Regions from separate parts of the Streptomyces sp. NPDC054883 genome, predicted to be linked through region 2. Evidence: predicted binding sites of a transcription regulator. Region 2 holds the regulator's gene; each other region holds the start of a gene.
What was found. Region 2 encodes HrcA, which represses chaperone genes, less so after heat shock. Its sites were predicted from a motif close to TTNGCACTCNGNNNNNCNGAGTGCNAA; they were not measured.
Positions count from the first base shown of each region.

Region 1: groL (chaperonin GroEL) is a predicted target of HrcA. The motif match lies at 2,246-2,272, and genes of this name have one in related genera.
Region 3: ACWGH1_RS17785 (FmdB family zinc ribbon protein) is a predicted target of HrcA. The motif match lies at 2,127-2,153, and genes of this name have one in related genera.
Region 4: groES (co-chaperone GroES) is a predicted target of HrcA. The motif match lies at 2,674-2,700, and genes of this name have one in related genera.

Region 1 is NZ_JBSGYT010000011.1:3,444-7,629, reverse strand. It holds gene ACWGH1_RS10895 (phosphoribosylanthranilate isomerase) at 1-89, opposite strand, end outside; gene ACWGH1_RS10890 (hypothetical protein) at 230-361, shown strand; gene groL (chaperonin GroEL) at 458-2,080, opposite strand; gene ACWGH1_RS10880 (cold-shock protein) at 2,405-2,611, opposite strand; gene ACWGH1_RS10875 (ubiquitin-like small modifier protein 1) at 3,023-3,301, opposite strand; gene thrC (threonine synthase) at 3,344-4,186, opposite strand, start outside.
Region 2 is NZ_JBSGYT010000033.1:17,799-21,984, reverse strand. It holds gene ACWGH1_RS23190 (nitronate monooxygenase) at 1-285, opposite strand, end outside; gene dnaJ (molecular chaperone DnaJ) at 464-1,603, opposite strand; gene hrcA (heat-inducible transcriptional repressor HrcA) at 1,604-2,620, opposite strand; gene ACWGH1_RS23175 (MBL fold metallo-hydrolase) at 2,786-3,511, shown strand; gene ACWGH1_RS23170 (DUF3097 domain-containing protein) at 3,540-4,186, shown strand, end outside.
Region 3 is NZ_JBSGYT010000021.1:96,893-101,078, reverse strand. It holds gene mscL (large conductance mechanosensitive channel protein MscL) at 1-30, opposite strand, end outside; gene ACWGH1_RS17795 (hypothetical protein) at 151-603, opposite strand; gene ACWGH1_RS17790 (S-methyl-5'-thioadenosine phosphorylase) at 908-1,741, opposite strand; gene ACWGH1_RS17785 (FmdB family zinc ribbon protein) at 1,817-2,116, opposite strand; gene ACWGH1_RS17780 (MFS transporter) at 2,225-3,523, opposite strand; gene ACWGH1_RS17775 (potassium/proton antiporter) at 3,922-4,186, opposite strand, start outside.
Region 4 is NZ_JBSGYT010000037.1:69,054-73,239, reverse strand. It holds gene ACWGH1_RS24880 (ester cyclase) at 1-360, shown strand, start outside; gene groL (chaperonin GroEL) at 455-2,083, opposite strand; gene groES (co-chaperone GroES) at 2,222-2,530, opposite strand; gene ACWGH1_RS24865 (FtsW/RodA/SpoVE family cell cycle protein) at 2,835-4,186, shown strand, end outside.

The DNA of each region.
Region 1 (4,186 bases), on a different contig from region 2:
GCATCGGCCCCGGCCGCCACGGCCACGTCGACGTCGTGCGCGGTCTTCAGCCCGCAGATCTTGACGAAGGGTGCGCTGCTTTCGCTCATGCCCCCGAGTCAACCAAACTCGCCCGCCCGGCGGCGATCCGTCCCAGGGGCCGGGCAGGCGACCACCTGCGCCACGGTGCTCGGGCTGTCGCAGGCGCAGCCGGCCGGGCGGGCTGGTCTCACGCAGGCGAATCTCCCGGGTGGAGGGCGCCGACGCCGTACCCACGTTGCCGCTGCTGCTGCGCCTCGCGCGGGCCCTGGACGCGTCGCTGGACATCGCCCTGGGCGAAGGCCGGGAAGAGGTCAGGTTCGTCGGGCGGCCCGCCGCCTGAGCGGCGCGCCGCGGGAACGCCCGAGGGCGGCACCCCTCATCGGGGTGCCGCCCTCGGAACGTGGAGCGTACTGGACAGCCGATCAGCCGGGGCCGATCAGAAGTCCATGTCACCGCCCGGCATGCCGCCCGGCGCACCGGCGCCGGCCTTCTCGGGCTTGTCGGCGATGACGGCCTCGGTGGTCAGGAACAGCGCGGCGATCGACGCGGCGTTCTGCAGCGCGGAGCGCGTGACCTTCGCCGGGTCGATGATGCCCTCGGCGATCATGTCCACGTACTCGCCGGTCGCGGCGTTCAGGCCGTGGCCGATCGGGAGGTTGCGCACCTTCTCGACGACGACGCCACCCTCGAGACCACCGTTGACGGCGATCTGCTTGAGCGGGGCCTCCAGCGCGAGCTTCACGGCGTTGGCGCCGGTCGCCTCGTCACCGGTGAGCTCCAGCTTCTCGAAGACCGAGGAGGCCTGGAGCAGGGCCACGCCACCACCGGCGACGATGCCCTCTTCGACGGCCGCCTTCGCGTTGCGAACGGCGTCCTCGATGCGGTGCTTGCGCTCCTTGAGCTCGACCTCGGTCGCGGCACCGGCCTTGATGACGGCCACGCCGCCGGCCAGCTTCGCGAGGCGCTCCTGGAGCTTCTCGCGGTCGTAGTCCGAGTCGGAGTTCTCGATCTCGGCGCGGATCTGGTTGACGCGGCCCTGGACCTGGTCGCTGTCACCGGAGCCGTCGACGATGGTCGTCTCGTCCTTGGTGATGACGACCTTGCGGGCGCGGCCGAGCAGGTCGAGACCGGCGTTCTCCAGCTTGAGGCCGACCTCCTCGGAGATGACGGTGCCGCCCGTGAGGATGGCGATGTCACCGAGCATGGCCTTGCGGCGGTCACCGAAGCCCGGGGCCTTGACGGCGACGGACTTGAAGGTGCCGCGGATCTTGTTGACGACCAGGGTCGACAGGGCCTCGCCCTCGACGTCCTCGGCGATGATCAGCAGCGGCTTGCCGGACTGCATGACCTTCTCCAGGAGCGGCAGCAGGTCCTTGACCGAGCCGATCTTGGAGTTGACGATCAGGATGTACGGGTCGTCGAGCGACGCCTCCATACGCTCCATGTCGGTGGCGAAGTACGCCGAGATGTAGCCCTTGTCGAAGCGCATGCCCTCGGTGAGTTCCAGCTCCAGACCGAAGGTCTGGGACTCCTCGACGGTGATGACGCCTTCCTTGCCGACCTTGTCCATGGCCTCGGCGATGAGCTCGCCGATCTGGGTGTCGGCGGCGGAGATGGAGGCCGTCGAAGCGATCTGCTCCTTGGTCTCGACATCCTTGGCCTGCGCGAGCAGGGCGGCGGAGACGGCCTCGACGGCCTTCTCGATACCACGCTTGAGGGCCATCGGGTTGGCGCCGGCGGCCACGTTGCGCAGGCCCTCGCGGACCAGTGCCTGGGCCAGCACGGTGGCGGTGGTCGTACCGTCGCCCGCGACGTCGTCCGTCTTCTTGGCGACTTCCTTGACCAGCTCGGCGCCGATCTTCTCGTACGGGTCCTCGAGCTCGATCTCCTTGGCGATGGAGACACCATCGTTGGTGATCGTGGGGGCGCCCCACTTCTTCTCAAGGACGACGTTGCGACCCTTGGGGCCAAGGGTGACCTTGACGGCGTCGGCGAGCTGGTTCATGCCACGCTCGAGACCGCGCCGGGCCTCCTCGTTGAATGCGATGATCTTGGCCATCTGAAGTGGTCCTCCAGGACTGGGGTGGATTGCTCCTGGACCGCGCCCGCGCCCGCGACGGACGGCCGACGAGCCCGACGGTTCCTTCCCGCCGGACCCTTGGGCCTCACCGACCCGGTCCTCGTTTTAGTAGCACTCTCACCTGGAGAGTGCTAACGCCAATGATTAGCACTCGACCCCGTCGAGTGCAAGCGGCTTCGGGCAACGCCGGGCGAAGTCCCCGGCCGGGACGCACGTGGGGCCCACGTCCCGTGTCCGGGATGTGGGCCCCACGTGCGTGTGTGGTCCTTGAGACCTGTTGCGTCGGTGGTCGATCGCGCCGGGTCAGCCGAGTGCGAGCTTGACCATGTCCGCCTGAGGACCCTTCTGGCCCTGCGAGATCTCGAACTCGACCCGCTGACCCTCTTCAAGGGTGCGGTACCCGTCCATCTGGATGGCGCTGTAGTGGACGAACACATCCGCACCACCGTCGACCGCGATGAAGCCGTAGCCCTTCTCCGCGTTGAACCACTTGACGGTGCCCTGAGCCATGCCTAACTCCCCTATTACTGGCCCTTGCGCAGGACCGCACTTCGCGGACCCGGGTCAGAACTTGCGCCGGAACGCCTCGACCGCGGCTGAATGTATCCGCACCGGTGCTGTCTGCAACAGGTCAATCCGACGAGAATTCCGGACAAGAAGGAATATGGAAATCACGTGAAATTTAGGCATATTCCCGGGCAACTCGGGCCCGACATCCGGCATCAAAGGCCCATACCAGGCGTGCATGTTGACTCAATGTCAACCATCCGGCGGCCCGCTCATATGCGGCGGGCAAGAACAACGGAGGGGACTTCCCAAACTCTACCGCGCCCAACCAACCAGAATTGCCCCCTCCGCTTTTACCGGAGGGGGCAATTCAGGTGTGACTCCGCTGGGAAGGCGGGCGTGGGCAGCCGGGCGTCAGCAGCCGCCGGCCACGGCGGGGATGATCGAGACCCCCGCGCCGTCCGGCGTCGCCGTCTGCAGGCCGCCCTCGAAGCGCACGTCGTCGTCGTTGACGTAGACGTTCACGAACCGGCGCAGCTTGCCCTGGTCGTCCAGGACGCGGGCCGCGATGCCCGGGTGGTTCTTCTCCAGGGACTCGATGACCTCGGAGAGGGTCGTGCCCTCGGCGGAGACCTCGGCCTTGCCACCGGTGTAGGTGCGCAGGATGGTGGGGATGCGGACGTTGACGCTCATGGCGCTATTGCCTTTCCGGGAACAGGAGGGGTGGATCGGGCCTCAGGCCAGGCCGGCGGCGCGGAACGCGTCCAGGCTGGGACGGATGGTGGCGGTCTGGCCGCTGTCCGAGGCCACCGCCTCCAGGGTCTTGAGACCGTCGCCGGTGTTGAGGACGACCGTGGTCAGCGAGGGGTCGAGCTGCCCGTTCTCGATGAGCTTCTTCGTCACGCCGACGGTCACGCCGCCCGCGGTCTCGGCGAAGATGCCCTCGGCCCGCGCGAGGATCTTGATGGCCTCGACCACCTGCTCGTCGTTTACGTCCTCGACGTAACCGCCGGTGCGCCGGGCGATGTCCAGGACGTACGGACCGTCCGCCGGGTTGCCGATCGCCAGGGACTTGGCGATCGTGTTCGGCTTCTGCGGGCGCACCACCTCGTGTCCCGCCTTGAAGGCGGTCGACACGGGCGAGCAGCCCTCGGCCTGCGCGCCGAAGATCTTGTACGGCTTGTCCTCGACCAGCCCGAGCTTGATCAGCTCCTGGAGCCCCTTGTCGATCTTCGTCAGCTGCGAGCCGGACGCGATGGGGATCACGATCTGGTCCGGCAGCTGCCAGCCGAGCTGCTCGCAGATCTCGTACGCCAGCGTCTTGGAACCCTCGCCGTAGTACGGGCGCAGGTTGACGTTGACGAAGCCCCAGCCCTCGCCCAGCGGGTCGCCGATGAGCTCGGAGCAGAAGCGGTTGACGTCGTCGTAGTTGCCCTCGATGCCGACGAGGTCGCCGCCGTAGACACCGGCCATGACGACCTTGCCCTGTTCCAGGTCGTGCGGGATGAACACGCAGGAGCGGAAGCCGGCCCGGGCGGCCGCGGCGCCGACGGCGCCGGCCAGGTTGCCCGTGGAGGA
Region 2 (4,186 bases):
CCAGCTCGCTTCCCCGGCCAGCTGGCCCCGGTACGTCTCGACGGCCGCGGGGTCGACGTAGCCGGTCTGCGGCATGAACAGGTTGACGCCGAAGGGCCGCCGGGTGAGCGCGCGCAGCTGCTTGACCTCCTGGTACATCCCGTCGGCGGTCTTGTAGCCGCCGGCCAGGAAGCCCAGCCCGCCCGCCTCGCACACGGCGGCGGCGAGCGGCGGACAGGAGGCGCCGCCCGCCATGGGGGCCTGCACGATCGGGTACGGGGAGAGACCGTTCGGCGCGGTGGACATGCCCTGCATCGTGCCATGTCCCGCGCACCGGGCCGAATCACCGCATTCGCCTGGCATAGTCCGCTTCCCGGCGCCGGCCGGCCGGGCCGCGCACCCCGTCCCGGCCCTGGTCCGGGGACGCCGCGAGCCCGGACCGGGGCGTTCCCGGGCCGGGCTCGTACGCGGTGCGGCGGGCCGGTCAGCGGCCGTTGAACGCGTCCTTGAGACGGCTGAACAGACCCTGCTGGCCCGGCGCGAACTGGCCCGTCGGCCGCTCCTCGCCGCGCAGCTTGGCCAGCTGGCGGAGCAGGTCCTCCTGCTGGGCGTCCAGCTTGCCGGGGGTGGTGACCTCGACGTGGACGATCAGGTCGCCCCGGCCGCCGCCGCGCAGGTGGGTGACGCCGCGGCCGTGCAGCGGGATCGCCTGGCCGGATCCGGTGCCGGGCCGGATGTCGATCTCCTCCAGCCCGTCCAGCGTCTCCAGCGGACACTTGGTGCCCAGGGCCGCCGCCGTCATGGGGATGGTGACCGTGCAGTGCAGGTCGTCCCCGCGCCGCTGGAAGGTCGGGTGCGCCAGTTCGTGGATCTCCACGTACAGGTCGCCGGCGGGGCCGCCGCCGGGGCCGACCTCGCCCTCGCCCGCCAGCTGGATCCGGGTGCCGTTCTCGACACCGGCCGGGATCTTGACGGTGAGGCTGCGGCGGGAGCGCACCCGGCCGTCGCCCGCGCACTCGGGGCACGGGGTCGGGACGACGGTGCCGAAGCCCTGGCACTGCGGGCAGGGCCGCGAGGTCATGACCTGGCCCAGGAAGGACCGGGTGACCTGCGACACCTCACCGCGGCCGCGGCACATGTCGCACGTCTGCGCGGAGGTGCCGGGGGCGGCGCCCTCACCCGAGCAGGTGGTGCAGACGACGGCCGTGTCGACCTGGATGTCCTTGGTCGTCCCGAAGGCCGCCTCGTCCAGCTCCAGGTCCAGGCGGATCATGGCGTCCTGGCCGCGGCGCGTGCGCGAGCGCGGTCCGCGCTGCGAGGCCTGGCCGAAGAACGCGTCCATGATGTCGGAGAAGTTGCCGAAGCCGCCCGCCCCGAATCCGCCCGCGCCGCCGCCACCGCCCGAGGAGGACAGCGGGTCGCCGCCGAGGTCGTAGACCTGCTTCTTCTGCGGGTCCGAGAGGACCTCGTAGGCCGCGTTGATCTCCTTGAAGCGCTCCTGCGTCTTCGGATCCGGATTCACGTCCGGGTGGAGTTCGCGCGCGAGGCGGCGGAAGGCCTTCTTGATCTCGTCCTGCGATGCGTCGCGGCGCACGCCGAGAACGGCGTAGTAGTCCGTGGCCACTTACGACTCCGCCAGGATCTGTCCGACGTAACGTGCCACTGCGCGTACCGCTCCCATCGTTCCGGGGTAGTCCATGCGGGTCGGTCCGACCACGCCGAGTTTGGCGACTGCTTCGCCGCCCGAACCGTAACCGACCGAGACGACGGACGTGGAGTTCAGTCCCTCGTAGGCGTTCTCATGCCCGATCTTCACGGCCATTCCCGACTCACTGGCCTCGCCGAGCAGCTTGAGGAGCACGACCTGCTCCTCCAGCGCCTCCAGCACCGGCCTGATCGTCAGGGGAAAATCATGTCCGAACCGCGTGAGGTTGGCGGTACCGCCGATCATCAGCCGTTCCTCCGCCTCCTCCACCAGCGTCTCACGCAGGGTCGCGAGGACGGCCTTGACCGTCGCCCGGTCCTCGGCCTCGAAGGACTCCGGAAGGTCCTGTACGAGCGGCGGCACGTCGGTGAAGCGACGGCCGACGACCCGGCTGTTGAGGCGCGCCCGCAGGTCGGCGAGCGAGGTCTCGGCGAAGGGGGTCTGGCAGTCGACGAGCCGCTGCTCGACCCGCCCGGTGTCCGTGATCAGTACGAGCATCAGCCGCGCGGGCGCCAGGGACAGCAGCTCCACGTGCCGGACGGTGGAACGGGTCAGGCTCGGGTACTGGACGACGGCGACCTGCCGGGTGAGCTGCGCGAGCAGCCGCACCGTGCGCCCCACGACGTCGTCGAGGTCGACGGCGCCGTCGAGGAAGTTCTGGATGGCCCGGCGCTCGGGCGTCGACAGCGGCTTGACCCCCGCCAGCTTGTCGACGAAGAGCCGGTAGCCCTTGTCGGTGGGGATGCGCCCGGCGCTGGTGTGGGGCTGGGCGATGTAGCCCTCCTCTTCCAGCAGCGCCATGTCGTTGCGGACCGTCGCCGGGGAGACGCCGAGCCGGTGGCGCTCGGTGAGCGCCTTCGATCCGACCGGCTCCTCCGTCCCCACGTAGTCCTGGACGATGGCGCGCAATACCTCGAGCCTGCGTTCGCTGAGCACTCGTGCACACCTCCAGTGCGGTGGGTCGTCGCTGCGGTCGTTTCCGGTCGGTCCGGGCGGACCCTGCTGGCACTCTGCGCATCCGAGTGCCAGAGATCCCCCGGTCAGTGTACGGCCGGGTAGTGGGCTGCGGGCAAGGGCGGCCCGCCAGGGTAGCGTCCCCGCATGGACGTGCGTTGGGAAGAGGCGGGCTGGGAACGGCTGACCGGACGGGCCGGGAGGCGTCGGCTCCCGGTTTGGGACTGCACGGTGGGGCTGGTGGCGGGGGACGAGTCGGTCCTTCTGATCGACCCCGGCTCCAGCGTCCGCGAAGGCGCCGGGATCCGGGCGGAGGCGGAGCGGCTGACCGGCCGCCACGTGACCCATATCGCATTCACACACGGACATTTCGACCACGTACTGGGCGGCGCCGCCTTCTCGGGGGCCGAGTTCTACGGTGCGGTGGGACTGGACACCCACCTCGCGCTGGACCGGAACGCGCTGCGGGAGGACGCGGTCCGGCAGGGACTGGCGGCGGAGGAGGCCGCCGAGGCGGCGGACCTGATGCCGCTGCCGCGGCACCTGGTGTCCGGCGAGTGGACGTTGGAGCTGGGCGGCGTGCAGGTGCTGCTGGCCAACGTCGGGCCGGGGCACACGCGGCACGATCTGGCGGTCTTCGTGCCGGGTGAGCGGGAGACCGTCTTCTGCGGGGACCTCGTGGAGGAGTCGGGCGAACCCCAGGCGGGCCCGGACGCGGTCCCGGCACAGTGGCCGGCCGCGCTGGACCGGCTGCTCGCGCTGGGCGGGGACGACGCGCTGTACGTGCCGGGTCACGGAGCGGTGGTCGACGCGGCCTTCGTACGTGCGCAACGCGCCACACTGGCGGGGCGGTTCGGCGTGTCGGACGCGTGAGCGCGGGCCGTCTCGTACCGTCGGCCGGATGCGTGAGTACTCCCCCGATCTGACCCCGCAGTGGAAGCGCGCCAAGGCCGTGCCGGAGGTGCCCGCGGACCCCGGCCTGGTGGTGGAGGTGGCGGCCACCGGCTTCTGCGGCGCGGTGGTGGCCTGCGAGGCGGGCACGGTGACCCTGGAGGACCGCTTCGGCAAGCGCCGCGCGTTCCCGCTGGAGCCCCGCGGGTTCCTGCTGGAGGGCGCGGTGGTCACCCTGACCCGCCCGGCCCGTACGGCGTCGGCGCCCGCCCGTACCGCGTCGGGCTCGGTGGCCGTCCCCGGGGCGCGGGCGCGGGTGGCGCGGGCGGGGCGGATCTACGTCGAGGGCCGCCACGACGCGGAGCTGGTGGAGCGGGTCTGGGGCGACGACCTGCGGATCGAGGGCGTGGTCGTGGAGTACCTGGAGGGCATCGACGACCTCCCCGCCATCGCGGCGGACTTCGCGCCCGCACCGGACGCCCGGCTCGGCGTGCTGGTCGACCACCTGGTGCCGGGCTCGAAGGAGTCCCGCATCGCGGCCTCGGTGACCTCCCCGCACGTCCTGGTGGTGGGCCACCCGTACGTGGACGTCTGGCAGGCGGTGAAACCGTCGGCACTGGGCATCCCGGCCTGGCCGGTGGTCCCCCCGGGCCAGGA
Region 3 (4,186 bases), on a different contig from region 2:
CGCCAGGACGCTCTCGTTCTTCTTGCTCACGACTGAGCCTCATCTCGCATCTACGGAACACGGAGCCGGTTTCGAAAACTACGGCAGTCGGGGCCCCTCGTGTCCAATCGATGCCCGTCCCGGAGCGACGTGACGGGTCACGTGTTCGATTCAGCACAACGTCACCGCCAGCCGTGACACGCTGCCGGCGCCCACCAGGGCCCGCGCGGTCTCCCGGGGCACCGACAGGACCACCAGGGCACCGCCGTCGCCCGGCGTCTTCTCCGGTTCCGGCACTTCGGCGACCCTGGCCGCGACCGCGACCACCCGGGGCGGCCCCGCGCGTTCCGCCGCCACCACGTCCACCCGGTCCCCGGGTCGCAGCAGCCGCACCGTCGCCGCGTCCGCGATGCGCACGGGGGCCGACACCATCCGCACCACCGCAGGTGGTGGCTGGTCCTCCGGCGGCCCGGCGCCCCGGGAGGCCCGCGCCTCCGTCCCGCCCACCGCCAGGGCGGCCGCCACGACGGCCAGCCCGGCCGCCCCGGCCCGCCGCCGACGGCGCAGGGCGCGCCTGAGCCGGTCCCCGCCACGCCCCACCCGCAGCGGTGGGAAGAGCGGCACGGGGCGCGCGGGGAGACAGATATGCGTGCGCGCGGGCAGCGCCGTGGGAGTACGCGCGGGCAGGCGCCCGGGCGCAGGAGCGGAGGAGGCGGAGGAGAGAGGAGAGGAGGACGAGAGAGGAGAGGAGGAGAGCTGCGGGGAAAGGAACCCGGACATGCTGAACACCACCTGGCTGTGAGTTCGGTGTCCGGACCCGGCGCCCGGACACCCCTCACCATCCGCCCCGGCGGCGGATCCCGCTCACGCCTGTGGACGGTCCCCAGGTTGTGGAAAACCCCATCACCCCCCGGGGTGAGACCGCGCGCTACGGCAGCTCGATGCCCAGGTCCCAGCCGTCGTGCGCGTGCGTGCACAGGCAGTCCCGCGAGTCCGTCGGCGGCAGGGCCGCGACCGCGTCGAACAGGACCTCGCGCAGCCGCCCGACGTTCTCACCGAACACGCGCAGCACCTCCGTGTGGGAGACGCCCTCGCCCGTCTCGGCGCCCGCGTCCAGGTCCGTCACCAGGGCCATCGAGGTGTAGCAGAGGCCCAGCTCCCGCGCGAGGACCGCCTCCGGGTGCCCCGTCATGCCGACCACCGACCACCCCATGGCCGCGTGGAAGAGCGACTCGGCGCGCGTCGAGAACCGGGGGCCCTCCACCACGACCATCGTGCCGCCGTCCACCGGTTCCCAGCCCCGCCCCCGCGCCGCGTCCATCGCCACCGCCCGGCCCACCGGGCAGTACGGGTCGGCGAAGGTGGTGTGCACGACGTTCGGTACGGCGCCCCCGGGCAGCGGCTCACCGTCGAAGAAGGTCTGCACCCGGGACTTCGTACGGTCCATCAGCTGGTCCGGCACCAGCAGCGTGCCCGGCCCGTACTCGGCCCGCAGACCGCCCACCGCGCAGGGCCCCAGCACCTGGCGCACGCCGACCGAGCGCAGCGCCCACAGGTTGGCCCGGTAGTTGATCTTGTGTGGCGGCACCGTGTGGCTGCGCCCGTGCCGCGGCAGGAACGCCACCGACCGGCCGGCCAGCTCGCCCAGGTACAGGGAGTCGCTCGGGGGCCCGTAAGGGGTCTCCACCTGGATTTCGGAGACGTCCTCCAGGAAGGAGTAGAAGCCCGAGCCACCGATGACACCGATCTCTGCGTTCGCCATGCGGCCACCCTAGCCGTGGACGCGCAAGGCCCCGCTGCCCAGGTGGGCGGCGGGGCCTTGCGGAAAGCGGACGGGTCAGGCAGCCGAGCTGGAGCTGCTGCTCGTGCTCGAAGCCGACGACGAGGAGGCCGGGGCGGCGGCGGGCGCCGGGGTGGACGGCGCGGCCGGCTTCGAGGCAGGCGTGCTGCTCGACGACGCACCGCGGCTGTCGTTCCGGTAGAAACCGGAGCCCTTGAAGACGATGCCGACCGCTGAGAACACCTTCTTCAGGCGTCCGTCGCAGTTCGGGCACACGGTCAGTGCGTCATCGGTGAACTTCTGCACGGCCTCAAGGCCCTCACCGCACTCGGTGCACTGGTACTGGTAGGTCGGCACGAATTTCCTCCTGGCACTCTCACTCAATGAGTGCTAACGACGCTCCATGGTGACGTATTCCGGCGGAACAGTCCACCGATCTCGGCCGTGCGGTGACCGACACCACCCTCAGACGGTGGTGAGGTCCCGCTGCCGGGCCCGGTTCTCCCGGCTCTCCGGGGCGCCCGACGAGCTGACGATCCGGCCGGCCGTCCTCGGCGCGAGCCTGGCCCGCAGGGACAGCAGCGTGACCAGCGCCAGCGCCGTGGCGGCGGCCGGCACGAGGAACCCGTACGAGGACCCGTGCGCGTCCGTAAGGCGGCCGGCCACGATCACGGCGATGGCCTGCCCGAAGGCGACCGCCCCGGTCAGCCAGGTGAACGCCTCGGTGCGGGCGTTCGCCGGGATCAGCGACTCGATCATCGTGTAACCGGTGATCAGGGCCGGCGCGATGCACAGACCGACGAGCAGGCCGAGCGCGGCCAGCAGGACCATCGAGTCGGCGGTCCACAGCAGCGACGCCGCGGCGGTCAGCCCGATGTAGCCGAGCAGCAGCCGGCGGCGCGGGCCGATCTTCCAGGCGATGGCGCCGCAGGCGATGCCGGCGACCATGTTGCCCGCCGCGAAGACGCCGTACAGCAGGCCGTTCGCACCCGGGTTGCCCATCTCGTCGGAGAAGGCGGCCATCGAGACCTGCATGCCGCCGAAGACGGCGCCGATCCCGAGGAAGGCGACGATCAGGACGCGCAGGCCCGGGAAGGACAGGGCCGAGGCCCGCTTGGTGCCGGTGGCGGACGGGGTGTGCGCCTTGGGCTGGGTGGCGCGCTGGGCGGCGAAGAACAGGCCGCCGACCAGCGACAGGGCGGCTTCGGTGATGAGACCGGCCGAGGGGTGCAGACCGGTGCACAGCGCGGTGGCGAGGACCGGGCCGACGACGAAGGTGAACTCGTCGGTGACGGACTCGAACGCGGCGGCGGTCGGCAGCAGCGGCGAGCCCTCCAGCTTGGCGGCCCAGCGGGCCCGGACCATGGGGCCGACCTGCGGCACCGAGGCGCCTGCCGGGATCGCGGCGGCCGCGACGGCGAGGACGGGGGCGCCGAGCAGCGCGAGCGCGACCAGGGCGCTCACGGCGGCGGCGTGGACGAGGACCACCGGCAGCAGGACGGCGCTCTGGCCGTGCTTGTCGGTGAGGTTGCCCATCACGGGGGCGCACAGCGCCATGGAGATGCCGGTGACGGCGGCGACGATGCCGGCGTTGGCGTAGGAGCCGGTCGTGTGCTGGACGAGCAGCAGGATGCTGATGGTCAGCATGCCGAAGGGGAGCCGGGCGGCGAAGCCCGGGAGCAGGAAGCCGAGGGCGCCGGGAGTGCGCAGGAGCTGCCCGTATCCGGGGCGGGCGGACGTGTCGGTCGTGACCGCGGATGTCACGGCCTTGCCTTTCCGCTGCCTGGTAGAACTCCCCGTCTGCGGACGGTGCATCGCCTTGTGGGCGAGTCGCACCCGTACATGTGGGAGCCCCGAGAGCTGTCCTCTTGCGCAGAACCGAGTGATACCTGGGCGCCCACTGCGGGAGGGAGCCACGGCCGCTTTGCGGTCGCGCCAGCTCTGCGTCAGGCAGAGTTGGTTCGATGTGGTGTGCCTTTATCGTACAGGCAGACCTCCGTCTGCGCCCTGTGATTCCGGCGACAAGGTATGTCTTCACCTGCGATTAACTGGAAGTTCGCATTCCACATGTCCGCAAAGCAGGGCAGAAACCCGCACCGGACCGCGAAATCACAGATTTAGAACGTCGATCTAACGCTCTGTTCAAGCCCGCCCGGTGCCGCTCAGGCCCCGTTGGGACCCTGTCCCAGCCAGCCGGCGAGCTTGCCGCCCCGGGCGACCGCCCGCAGTCGCGCCTCCGCCGCGTCCCGCACCTGGTCCGTGGCCACCACCAGCAGTTCGTCCCCCCGCCGCAGCACCGTGGACGGCGCCGGTACGAAGCTCTTCGCGTCCCGGACCACCAGGGTGACCGAGGCACCGGCCGGCAGCCGCAGCTCGCCGACCTCCACGCCGTGCATCCGCGAGGACTGCGGTATGGCGAAGGACAGC
Region 4 (4,186 bases), on a different contig from region 2:
GGCTACATGGACCACGACATGCTGCGGATGCCGGGCGCCGTCGACGGCCGCGAGGGCCTGCGCCGGGACATGACGATGTGGCGCGACGCCTTCGACTTCACCTTCGACCTGCACCGCCAGATCGCCGAAGGCGACTGCGTCACCACCCTGTGGAACTGGACCGGCAGGCAGAAGGGCGAGTTCATGGGGATCGCCCCGACGGGCAAGGAGGTCGCCATGTCGGGCTGCACCACCTTCCGGATCGAGAACGGGCAGGTCGCGGAGGGCTGGTGGTACTACGACGCACCCGGCCTGATGGGGCAACTGGGCATGGACATGGGTATGGCGTCCCGCGGCACGACCCAGGACATGGGTATGTGACGGCTCGCCCCAGGGCACGGGAAAGCCCCGGTCACCACCGCTTCGCAGCGGCGGGGACCGGGGCCCTCCTCAGTTCAGCCCGGCTCTGACGAGGTCAGTGGCTGTGGCCGTGACCGTGGCCGTGACCGGCGTCGGCCTCTTCCTCGGCCGGCTTCTCGACGACCAGGGTCTCGGTCGTGAGCAGCAGGGAGGCGATGGAAGCGGCGTTCTCCAGCGCGGAGCGGGTGACCTTGACCGGGTCGATGACGCCGGCCTTGACCAGGTCGCCGTACTCGCCGGTCGCGGCGTTGAAGCCCTGGCCCTTGTCGAGCTCGGCGACCTTGGCGGTGATGACGTAGCCCTCGAGGCCGGCGTTCTCGGCGATCCAACGCAGCGGCTCGACGGCGGCGCGGCGGACGACGGAGACGCCCGTGGCCTCGTCGCCGGTGAGGCCGAGGTTGCCCTCGAGCACCTTCACGGCGTGGACGAGGGAGGAGCCACCGCCGGAGACGATGCCCTCCTCCACCGCGGCGCGGGTAGCCGAGATGGCGTCCTCCAGGCGGTGCTTCTTCTCCTTGAGCTCCACCTCGGTGGCGGCGCCGACCTTGATGACGCAGACGCCGCCGGCGAGCTTCGCCAGCCGCTCCTGCAGCTTCTCGCGGTCCCAGTCGGAGTCCGTGGACTCGATCTCGGCCTTGATCTGGTTGACGCGGCCGAGGACCTCGTCGGAGCTGCCGCCACCGTCGACGATGGTGGTGTCGTCCTTGGTGATGGTCACGCGGCGCGCGGTGCCCAGGACGTCGAGACCGGCCTGGTCGAGCTTGAGGCCGACCTCCTCGGCGATGACGGTGGCACCGGTGAGGGTGGCCATGTCCTGGAGCATCGCCTTGCGGCGGTCACCGAAGCCGGGGGCCTTGACGGCGACGGCGTTGAAGGTGCCACGGATCTTGTTGACGACCAGGGTCGACAGGGCCTCGCCCTCGACGTCCTCGGCGATGATCAGCAGCGGCTTGGAGGCGCCGGCCTGGATGACCTTCTCCAGCAGCGGCAGGAGGTCCTGGATGGAGGAGATCTTGCCCTGGTTGATCAGGATGTACGGGTCGTCGAGGACGGCCTCCATACGCTCCTGGTCGGAGACCATGTACGGCGAGAGGTAGCCCTTGTCGAAGGCCATGCCCTCGGTGAACTCCAGCTCCAGGCCGAAGGTGTTGGACTCCTCGACGGTGATGACACCGTCCTTGCCGACCTTGTCCATCGCCTCGGCGATGAGCTCGCCGACCTGCTGGTCCTGCGCGGAGAGCGCGGCCACGGCGGCGATGTCGGACTTGTCCTCGATCGGGCGGGCGGTCGCGAGGAGCTCCTGCGACACGGCCTTGACGGCGGCGTCGATGCCCTTCTTGAGGGCGGCCGGGGAGGCGCCGGCGGCGACGTTGCGCAGGCCCTCGCGGACCAGCGCCTGGGCCAGCACGGTGGCGGTGGTGGTGCCGTCACCCGCGATGTCGTTGGTCTTGGTCGCCACCTCCTTCACGAGCTGGGCGCCCAGGTTCTCGTACGGGTCGTCCAGCTCGACCTCGCGGGCGATGGTGACACCGTCGTTGGTGATGGTGGGCGCGCCGAACTTCTTGTCGATGACGACGTTGCGGCCCTTGGGGCCGATCGTCACCTTCACCGTGTCGGCAAGCTTGTTCACACCGCGCTCAAGGGCGCGACGGGCGTCCTCATCGAACTTCAGAATCTTCGGCATGGGAGCGGTTCAGTCCTCTCGTTGCGATCCTCGGCCGCTCACCGCGACCGCCACCGCCTAGAACGAACCACGCCCCTCGCCCCCCGGCATCAGCAGGGTGACCAGGGGCGCAGCTCAAAGCAAAACTGGAGAAGTGTCTTACTTCTCGACGATCGCGAGCACGTCGCGGGCCGAGAGGACGAGGTACTCCTCGCCGCTGTACTTCACTTCGGTGCCGCCGTACTTGCTGTACAGCACGATGTCGCCGACGCTGACGTCCAGCGGGAGACGCTGGCCGTCCTCGAAGCGACCCGGACCGACCGCAAGGACGACGCCCTCCTGGGGCTTCTCCTTCGCGGTGTCCGGGATGACCAGGCCCGAGGCCGTGGTCTGCTCGGCGTCGAGCGGCTGGACCACAATGCGGTCCTCAAGCGGCTTGATGGCAACCTTGGAGCTGGTGGTCGTCACGATCCGACCTCCCCCTTCGGAGATCCGGGGTTAACTGTCTGAGGTGGCGACCAGGTCGATCCGTCGTCGCGGGTGCCGGACCTGCCTGTCGCTGTGTTGGCACTCACCAGTGGCGAGTGCCAGGTGCGAGACTATTCCGGCGATTAGCACTCGGTCAAGCGGAGTGCCAACACGCCACCCGACAGATTGCGGATGGACCCCTTCCGGCTAGCCCCCGCCGGGCCCCCAGGAACCATCGTCAGGGCTTCCTCGTCGTAGTGGATATGAAGATAAAACGCCCTAATACCGACGGCGAAGACATCCCGTGCGGGGACTGAGGCCGCTGACGGTCGCCGGCGCGCGCCGCCGTACCGAAGCATTGCTGCTCGCCCTCGTCATCGGCATCGCCGTTTTCGGCCACGCCGAGGCCGGTCTCGCGATGAACGGCGTACTGCCGCCGAACCTCACCGGCTTCACCATCAGCCTGACGTTGCTGTCGCTGGTGGGGCACCTGGGCATCCGCCGGTTCGCGGCGTACGCGGATCCGCTGATCTTCCCGCTGGCCATGCTGCTGACCGGACTCGGGCTCGTCCTCATCCACCGCCTCGACCAGGGGTACATCGAGCGCTACGGGTCCGATGCGAACGCGCCCGGCCAGCTGCTGTGGACCGTGGTCGGGGTCGCCGCCTGTCTGCTGGTGGTGGCGCTGCTGCGCGACCACAGGCTGTTGCAGCGCTTCATCTACATCACCATGGCCGTCGCGCTGGTGCTGCTGATCGCCCCGGCCTTCTTCGGCGCGGACACGTACGGCGCGAAGCGGTGGATCATCCTCTTCGGGTTCTCGCTCCAGCCCGGCGAGTTCGTGAAGATCATGATCGCGGTCTTCTTCGCGGGGTACCTGGTTGTCCACCGGGACTCGCTGGCCCTGACGGGCCGCAAGTTCCTGGGCGTGCGGCTGCCGCCGATGCGGCAGCTCGGGCCGATCGTCACCGTGTGGATCCTGTCGCTGCTGGTGCTGGTCTTCGAGCGCGACCTCGGTACGTCGCTCATCTTCTTCGGCGTGTTCGTGGTGATGCTGTACGTAGCCACCGAGCGGACCGGCTGGATCGTCTGCGGCCTCGTCATGGCTGCGGGCGGCGCCTTCGTGGTGGGCTCGACGGAGCCGCACGTGAAGGCCCGCGTGGCCGCCTGGCTCAACCCGCTGTCCTACTACTGGAAGGACCGGCCGCCGGGCGTCACCTCCGACCAGTCGGCGCAGGCGCTGTTCAGCTTCGGCACGGGCGGCATCACGGGCACCGGACTCGGCATGGGCCACCCGGAGCTGATCAAGTTCGCGGGGCGCAGCGACTTCATCCTGACCACCGTGGGCGAGGAACTGGGCCTGGCGGGGGTGATGGCGGTCCTGCTGCTCTACGCGCTCCTGGTCCAGCGGGGCCTGCGGATGGCCCTGGCGGCGCGGGACCCGTTCGGCAAACTCCTGGCGGTGGGCCTGGCGGCGGCGCTGGCGCTCCAGGTGTTCGTGGTCGCGGGCGGCGTGACGGGCCTGATCCCGCTGACGGGCAAGGCCCTGCCCTTCCTGGCGAAGGGCGGCTCGTCCCTGCTGGCCAACTGGATCATGATCGCCCTCCTCCTGCGCATCAGCGACAGCGCGGAACGCCAACGCGAGGCGGACGCCCT